2 regions of the Limosilactobacillus albertensis genome follow, and region 1 is predicted to be linked to the other one. Evidence: riboswitches for the same ligand, from Rfam matches in the RefSeq annotation. Region 1 holds a riboswitch; the other holds the start of a gene.
The links. A riboswitch is a leader RNA that binds a small molecule or an ion and turns the genes downstream of it on or off. The one in region 1 is predicted to bind thiamine pyrophosphate.
Positions count from the first base shown of each region.

Region 1 (3,425 bases):
TGCCGATTGCCGGATCAGCATCCGCTTTTGACTTTGTAGGGAAAACGGGTCCGCAACCAACATAGTCAACGAAATCCATTAAATTAGCCCGTTCAATTTCAGCAGGGGTATTACATGAATAGCCAATAAACATCTGATGACCGACTGCTACCGATACCTGATCAATTTTTGTATCGCTTTGTCCAACATGAACACCGTCAGCATTAATTTGCTGAGCTAAACGATAATCGTCGTCAACAATCAATGGAATCCCATATCGTGTACATAAGGTCCGCAACTCTAACCCAAGGTCAACGCGTTCATTCGGGAGAAGTTTTGAATTACCTTTTTCGCGGTATTGAAAAGCAGTAATTCCGCTTTTCATTGCTAATTCTACTTTTTCAAGGAATGCGTAAATATCATTATGGACATCTTGTGTTCCGCCAACTAAATATACTTGCAACATTTTTGGATCAAATATCATCTATCTCGTCTCCTTTAACCTTAACCCAGTGATTTAATGGACCATGACCGTGGCCAACATGAATACCCTCTTTAATTGTCTGTTCAACATATGTTTTGCCAATCATAATGGCTTGTTCCATTGAGCGCCCCTTGGCAATTTCTGCAGTGATACATGCTGAAATTGTGTCACCAGTCCCATGAGTATTTTTGGTATTAATTCTTGGTGCCGTCAACCACATATCATTACCGTCTTCAAATAAAACGTAATCATCAGCTTTTTGAGAGTTTTCGGCATGACCACCCTTTAAGAGGATATTTTTTGCACCGCGTTTTTGTAGTTCATGTGCGGCCCTCTTAATATCAGTTTTATCCTTAATATTAATTCCCGTCAACTCACAAGCCTCTGGAATGTTAGGAGTAATAAGGGTAGCAAGTGGTAGTAATTCATTGCGTACAATAGCAATCGCATCATCGCTAAGCAACTTTGCACCACCCTTAGCAACCATTACCGGATCAACAATTAATGGCCCTAAATTATATTTCTTCAAATTTCGGACAACTGCTTTTACCCGGATTGGATCAGCTAACATTCCCGTTTTACATGCACGAATTTCAAGATCGCTTGCAATCGATGCAAACTGTTCATCAATCAATTTCTCAGGCATGGGGAACGCGTCTTGTACGCCAAGAGTATTTTGAGCAGTAACGGCAACAACTACCATCGCAGAATAAACACCCCGCATTTGCATTGTTTTTACGTCAGCGGGAATTCCAGCCCCACCGCCGCTATCGGTTCCAGCAATTGTTAGGGCTTGGGGATAATCGTTAATCAAGATAATCTTCCTCACTTTCCTCTAAAAATTCCAAAAGAGCTTTTGTATCCATAATTGAGAGCTGGTCAAAAAACTGTACTTGCCATGATCCGAGGCCGACCGAATAGCGATTGGCTAAAACACCCGCTGCAGATACTAAGACAGTGGCTACAATGCAAGCATCCCAAGTGTTAGATGTTACTCCAAGATAAGCAGCCACAATACTAGAAAGCATATCGCCGCTTCCTACATTCATCGTTAGCATTTCGGCAGAGAAGGGGTTTTCGTAAATGATTTGACCATCAGTTATCAAATCGGTTTCGCCAGTCAAAATCACGATAGACTGAAAGCGCCGTGCACATAATTCAGCGACCTGAATAGGACGGTCAACTTTTCCGGCATCAATTCCATGACTAGTATTATCGGCATCAACCAAGGCAGCAATTTCACTGGCGTTTCCGCGGATAACATCAAAATGAAATTTATTTAATAATGATTGAGCGAGTTTCAACCGTGACGGTACTGCACTGACAGCTACCGGATCTAGTACGAGCGGCTTTAACGGAGAAACCGTCTGAAGAATAGTTTGTATTTGGTCAATCTGCTGTTGATTAACCGTCCCTAAGTTAATAGTAATTGCATTTGCTAAATTAGCCATTTCATTTGCCTCAGCTGGTTCTACTGACATGATCGGGGAGGCACCAACAGCACTTATTGAATCTGCAACTTTATCAATTGTTACTAAATTAGCGAGAGTGAGAACAATTGGATTCTTAGTACGAACTCGATCAATAAGGGACCAATTGATTTGATGTTCTGCCATATACGTTAACTCCTTAACTAAAAAATACTCAAGGCAGGAAAAATGAACCTACTTTGAGTATCAAGCGGTTATGCATTTTCCTACGCAAGTGTTGGCTTACAGGTTCTAGGGTCCATGCGTCACTGCATATCTCAGCCCAGCACGATGGGCACCCCTAATGCAATAAGTTTATTTATTAATAGTATACCGCAATTTAATTTTTATTAACATCAATAAAGATAATTGGCAAATGAAGCTGATAATTGTAAAATGACACTAGTAAATATAAAAACAGGAGACTTTAAAAATGCAGGAAGAATTACGGCAGACAACAAATAAAGCCGAAGTAGCCATTATCGATGATACAACCGGTAAAATTTTAACATTTAGCAATGGCGGGATTGATGGTGAATTTGAAATTATCGTCACTGATAAGAAACCAGTCCCAGCATTGTTTCAACCAGTAGGCAAGTTAGCAAATGGTAAATATACGATTAAAGGAAATTATGCTGGAACCGATTACCGTGAGATTAAACTTGACGGCGCTTATGAAATATATGGGAACCCAGAAGATGGTAACGTTATGATTACAAGAATTGAAGGAGAAAAATAGTGTATATTAATGTAGCGGTAAAAGCTCAAAATTTATTTAACAATTATCACCAGTCTAATGACGAAGCAACAAAATCTGCTGCATTAGCTAACCCGCTTTTTTCATGGCATGCAACATACTTTACTACTAACCATAAAAAGAATCTTGTCTTTCTAAATGATGCGACGACTTTAGCAGTTATTTTATATAACGTAAACGCGAAGAATAAGCGAGATATTAAGAAACGCTTTGAAACGCAATTAAAAACAGTCTGGCTTAACTTGGGTCTCTCTGAAAAGTCATATGCGGAATACCTAGCAACGAGTAATGAGTGGCAAATCAATAAGACAATTAATCGGTCTAGTATGGGATCGTTAACTTTACTTTGTCGCGAGGTAGCAGAACCGCTTGCTAATACACGGACTGAGGGTGACTTATCGAAACGTTTAACGAATTATCTTAAGCGGCAGGGGAAAAATTATATTAACGCTAGTGATACAGTCGCAATAATTAAAGCAAGTCAACCCTTTAACATCAAGCAGGGGGCTAAAAAAGCATCCCACGATAATAAAGGGGCGTTAAAGGAAATTTTCAATAAGCTGCAGCAAATGAGCCAGCTTAGTTTTGATACTTTATCACTTGAACAAACCGATCAAGCAATTCAAAAAATTCAAGATCAAAATAATCAACTTTTAGACTTATTCCTTAGTGATATTCAACAAGACTATAGTGATAAAACCATCCGCCGCTATAAAAATAACCTCCAGTTTTATTT
Region 1 covers NZ_JACIVD010000061.1:138,756-142,180, reverse strand. Annotated here, with positions in the region: gene thiE (thiamine phosphate synthase) at 1-463, opposite strand, end outside; gene thiD (bifunctional hydroxymethylpyrimidine kinase/phosphomethylpyrimidine kinase) at 453-1,277, opposite strand; gene thiM (hydroxyethylthiazole kinase) at 1,270-2,079, opposite strand; TPP riboswitch at 2,140-2,245, opposite strand; gene H5S41_RS05450 (hypothetical protein) at 2,366-2,671, shown strand; gene H5S41_RS05445 (DUF6933 domain-containing protein) at 2,671-3,425, shown strand, end outside.

Region 2 (3,425 bases), on a different contig from region 1:
TTGCTCCTCTCGACCGGTTAACCCAAGCAGTTTCAACGCGCTTTGTACTTGCTGATGATTAAAATAAGGATTTTGACTGGTTTTAAGAGCTAAAGCCAGTTCTTCGCCAACTGTTACGTTTAAGAATTGATCATTAGCATGTTGAAATACTAAACCAAGATGACGGTAATATTTCCCAGGTGATAATTTTTGAATATTTGTTCTCTCATATGTAATAGTTCCCTTATATTTTAAAAGCCGGGCAATGGCCTTAAAAAGGGTTGACTTACCGATCCCATTTGGCCCCGTTACTAGAGTCGTTTTATTCTTAATAAATGCTAGATTAGTCGGTAAAAGCAGATTTTGATGACCACGCTTTATTGATAGGTGGTCAAAGTTAATAATTGCCGGTAGCTCTGATGTCGGCAGACTAGTAGTTAGTTTTTGATTAATGTCTTTTTGCAAAAGATGGGCACTATCTTTTACGGAAAGTTGGGAAAGGCAGCCATTAGTTAAACGCCAAACAATCGGCTGAAGTTGTTGGTAGCCATGTAAATCGTGATCAGTCATAATGATTGTTGTATGGTAATCATTATTGATATGTCTTAATTGTTTAAGGATAAATTGCCGATTTGCTTCATCAACGTTGGCAAATGGTTCATCTAATAATAGAATATCGGGTTGCATTGCCATTGTGACAGCTAAAGCAACTCGTTGCTGCTGACCACCAGAAAGAGTAGATATTAAGCGATTAGCTAATGATTGGACATTGCCAAAGTTTAAAGCGCGGTTAATTCTTGCTGGAATTTGCTGAGTTGGTACCTGACAATTTTCTAGAGTAAATTCTAATTCGTGACGCGGGGTATTAAGGGCGAACTGCATCAGCGGGTCTTGGAAGACCATTCCGACCTGTGCACCCGTTGGAATATCGACAGTACCTGTAACTATTTTCCCGCCATACTTAGGAAGAAGCCCGGCTATTAACTTAAGAATTGTAGATTTGCCGCTTCCCGAAACTCCGGTAAGCAGGTGAATCTTTCCCTCTTTAAATTCAGTATTAATATTTTTTAGTATTGATTGGTCGTCAAAGTTAAATGAAAGATTTTTAAAGTTAATATTTGTCATAGCTTTATTGTTTAATTAGGTGTGCACGCTGCAAAAGGTTAGCAATTAGTTTAACAAGAATACCAGAGAAAACAAACATTGAAACAAAACGGGCAATCAGCATGATTATTAACATTTGCCCACTGAAATGATTGTATCCATTTCTAAACCAATCCCAGCCGAAAGTAATGAAGGTAAGAGTGAGAGATGAAATCAAAAGCGTTAGCCAATTGTACATTTGATAGAGAGTAAAAGTGAATCCTAACTCAGCACCTAGTCCTTGAACGGCTCCTGAAATTAGATTGGCAGCGCCCCATTGATCACCGAGAAACATTTCAATAGCTGCTCCTAGGAATTCACCAAGGAAAGCAGCTCCTGGTGTTTTAAGCAAGAATCCGGCAAGCGGACCAGCCATACACCAAATTCCCATTGTAAGATCATTAGCCATTGGACCATAACCGATTGGTGTTAAGAGAATCGTTAATCCGTTATAAACAAAGCCAGCTGCAAAGTAAATAACACCAAAGATTATTCCAATCAGTGCAAGTAAAATAATATCGCGCAAATGTAATGAACGTTTAGTCATAATTAAAACTCCTTAATTATTAATAAGGGCAAAAAAACTCCATGACAAAAAATCATGGAGTTAATAATTAAGTTAATATCACTGAATCTCCCTTCGCTGGTATTAACCAGAGCAGGTTCAATGGGTATTATCTCAGCCGTTTGGCACCCCAGATTTATTCTCCATTATCATAGCTAAAAACTAATATGAATGCAAATTAATTTTTTATAGAGACCATTATATTTAACAAATAGTGAAAGTAGTTGTATACTATTTATATTTTATGAATATTTATTAAAAAAGAAGTGGTTATATGAATAAAGATACAATAAAGAGAATCGGATTAACTAGTTTAGTCCTTATGATTTTTTCGTCAATCTATGGATTTAGTAATTCCTTAAATGCGTATTTTCAAATGGGATATGCAAGTATTATTTGGTATGTAATTGCGGCATTGCTGTTTTTTGTCCCGTCTTCAATTATGTTTGCTGAATATGGGGCAACTTTTAAAGCAGCTCGTGGTGGGATCTTTTCATGGTTACGAGGATCGATTGGTGAAAAGCCCGCTTTTATCGGCAGTTTTATTTGGTTAGCTGCTTGGGTTGTATGGCTGGTTTCATCGACTCAATTTTTTCTTGTTTCAGTATCAACAATGATTTCTGGGACAGATGAAACACAGAGTTGGCACCTATTTGGTTTAGGAGCTAATGAGACGTTAGGAATTCTTGAAATTATTTTCTTATTTGCTGTGACGTTAATTGCATCGCGCGGAATAGATAAAATTGCTAAAATAGCATCAATTTGTGGGATCTTTACTCTTGGTATCTCAGTATTGTTTATTTTGATTAGTTTATTAGTATGGGTACTTAATCATGGAACTCTTGCAGAGGCAGTTACGCCAACGGCAATGGTAAAATCACCTAATCCGCAGTTCCTGTCGCCGATTGCTGTGGTTTCATTTATCGTTTATGCATTATTTGCGTATGGTGGCATGGAAACAATGGCAGGAGTGATTGACGCGGTTCACAAACCAGAAAGGACTTTTCCACGGGCAATCATTTTAGCAACTATTATTATGACGGTTTTGTATATATTAACGATCTTTTTATGTGGAGTAACTGCTAACTGGCATCAGCTATTAGGCAAAAGTAATGTTAATTTGGCCAATGTTGAATATGTTTTAATTAATAATATGGGATATGTAATGGGAACTAAGCTAGGTGTTAGTCATTCAACCGCATTGACAATTGGCCGGCTATTTGCTCAATTCACTGCATTGACTGATGTATTTGGCGGATTGGGAGCAGCGTTTGTAATGACGTATTCTCCAATTAAATCATTCATTGAAGGGTGTGATCCACGGTTATTGCCTAAGCGGCTGACAAAGTTAAATAATGTTAATATGCCGGCTTTTGCGATGTGGATGCAGGCAATCTTAGTTAGTGTAATTATCCTATTTATTTCATTTGGTGGCGATAATGCAGCCAAGTTTTATACTGTTTTGACAGATATGATGAATGTTTCATCGTCGGCGCCTTATTTGTTTTTAATTGGTGCATTTCCATTCTTTAAGCAAAAGCAGGGGCTGGATCGTCCGTTTGTCTTTTATAAAAATATGAAGGTAACATGGATAGTTAGTATCATTGTTTGGCTTGTGGTTGCAATTGGAATTATTTTTACATGTGTTGAGCCTATTTTGGAACACGATTATTCAACCGCTTTCTGGACTGCGTTTGGTCCGGTTTTCTTTGGATTATTAGCATGGTCTTTCTATACT
Region 2 covers NZ_JACIVD010000055.1:51,085-54,509, reverse strand. Annotated here, with positions in the region: gene H5S41_RS03570 (ATP-binding cassette domain-containing protein) at 1-1,104, opposite strand, end outside; gene H5S41_RS03565 (ECF transporter S component) at 1,109-1,669, opposite strand; TPP riboswitch at 1,741-1,830, opposite strand; gene yjeM (glutamate/gamma-aminobutyrate family transporter YjeM) at 1,962-3,425, shown strand, end outside.
Region 2: another riboswitch for thiamine pyrophosphate. It lies ahead of H5S41_RS03565 (ECF transporter S component); the one in region 1 lies ahead of thiM (hydroxyethylthiazole kinase).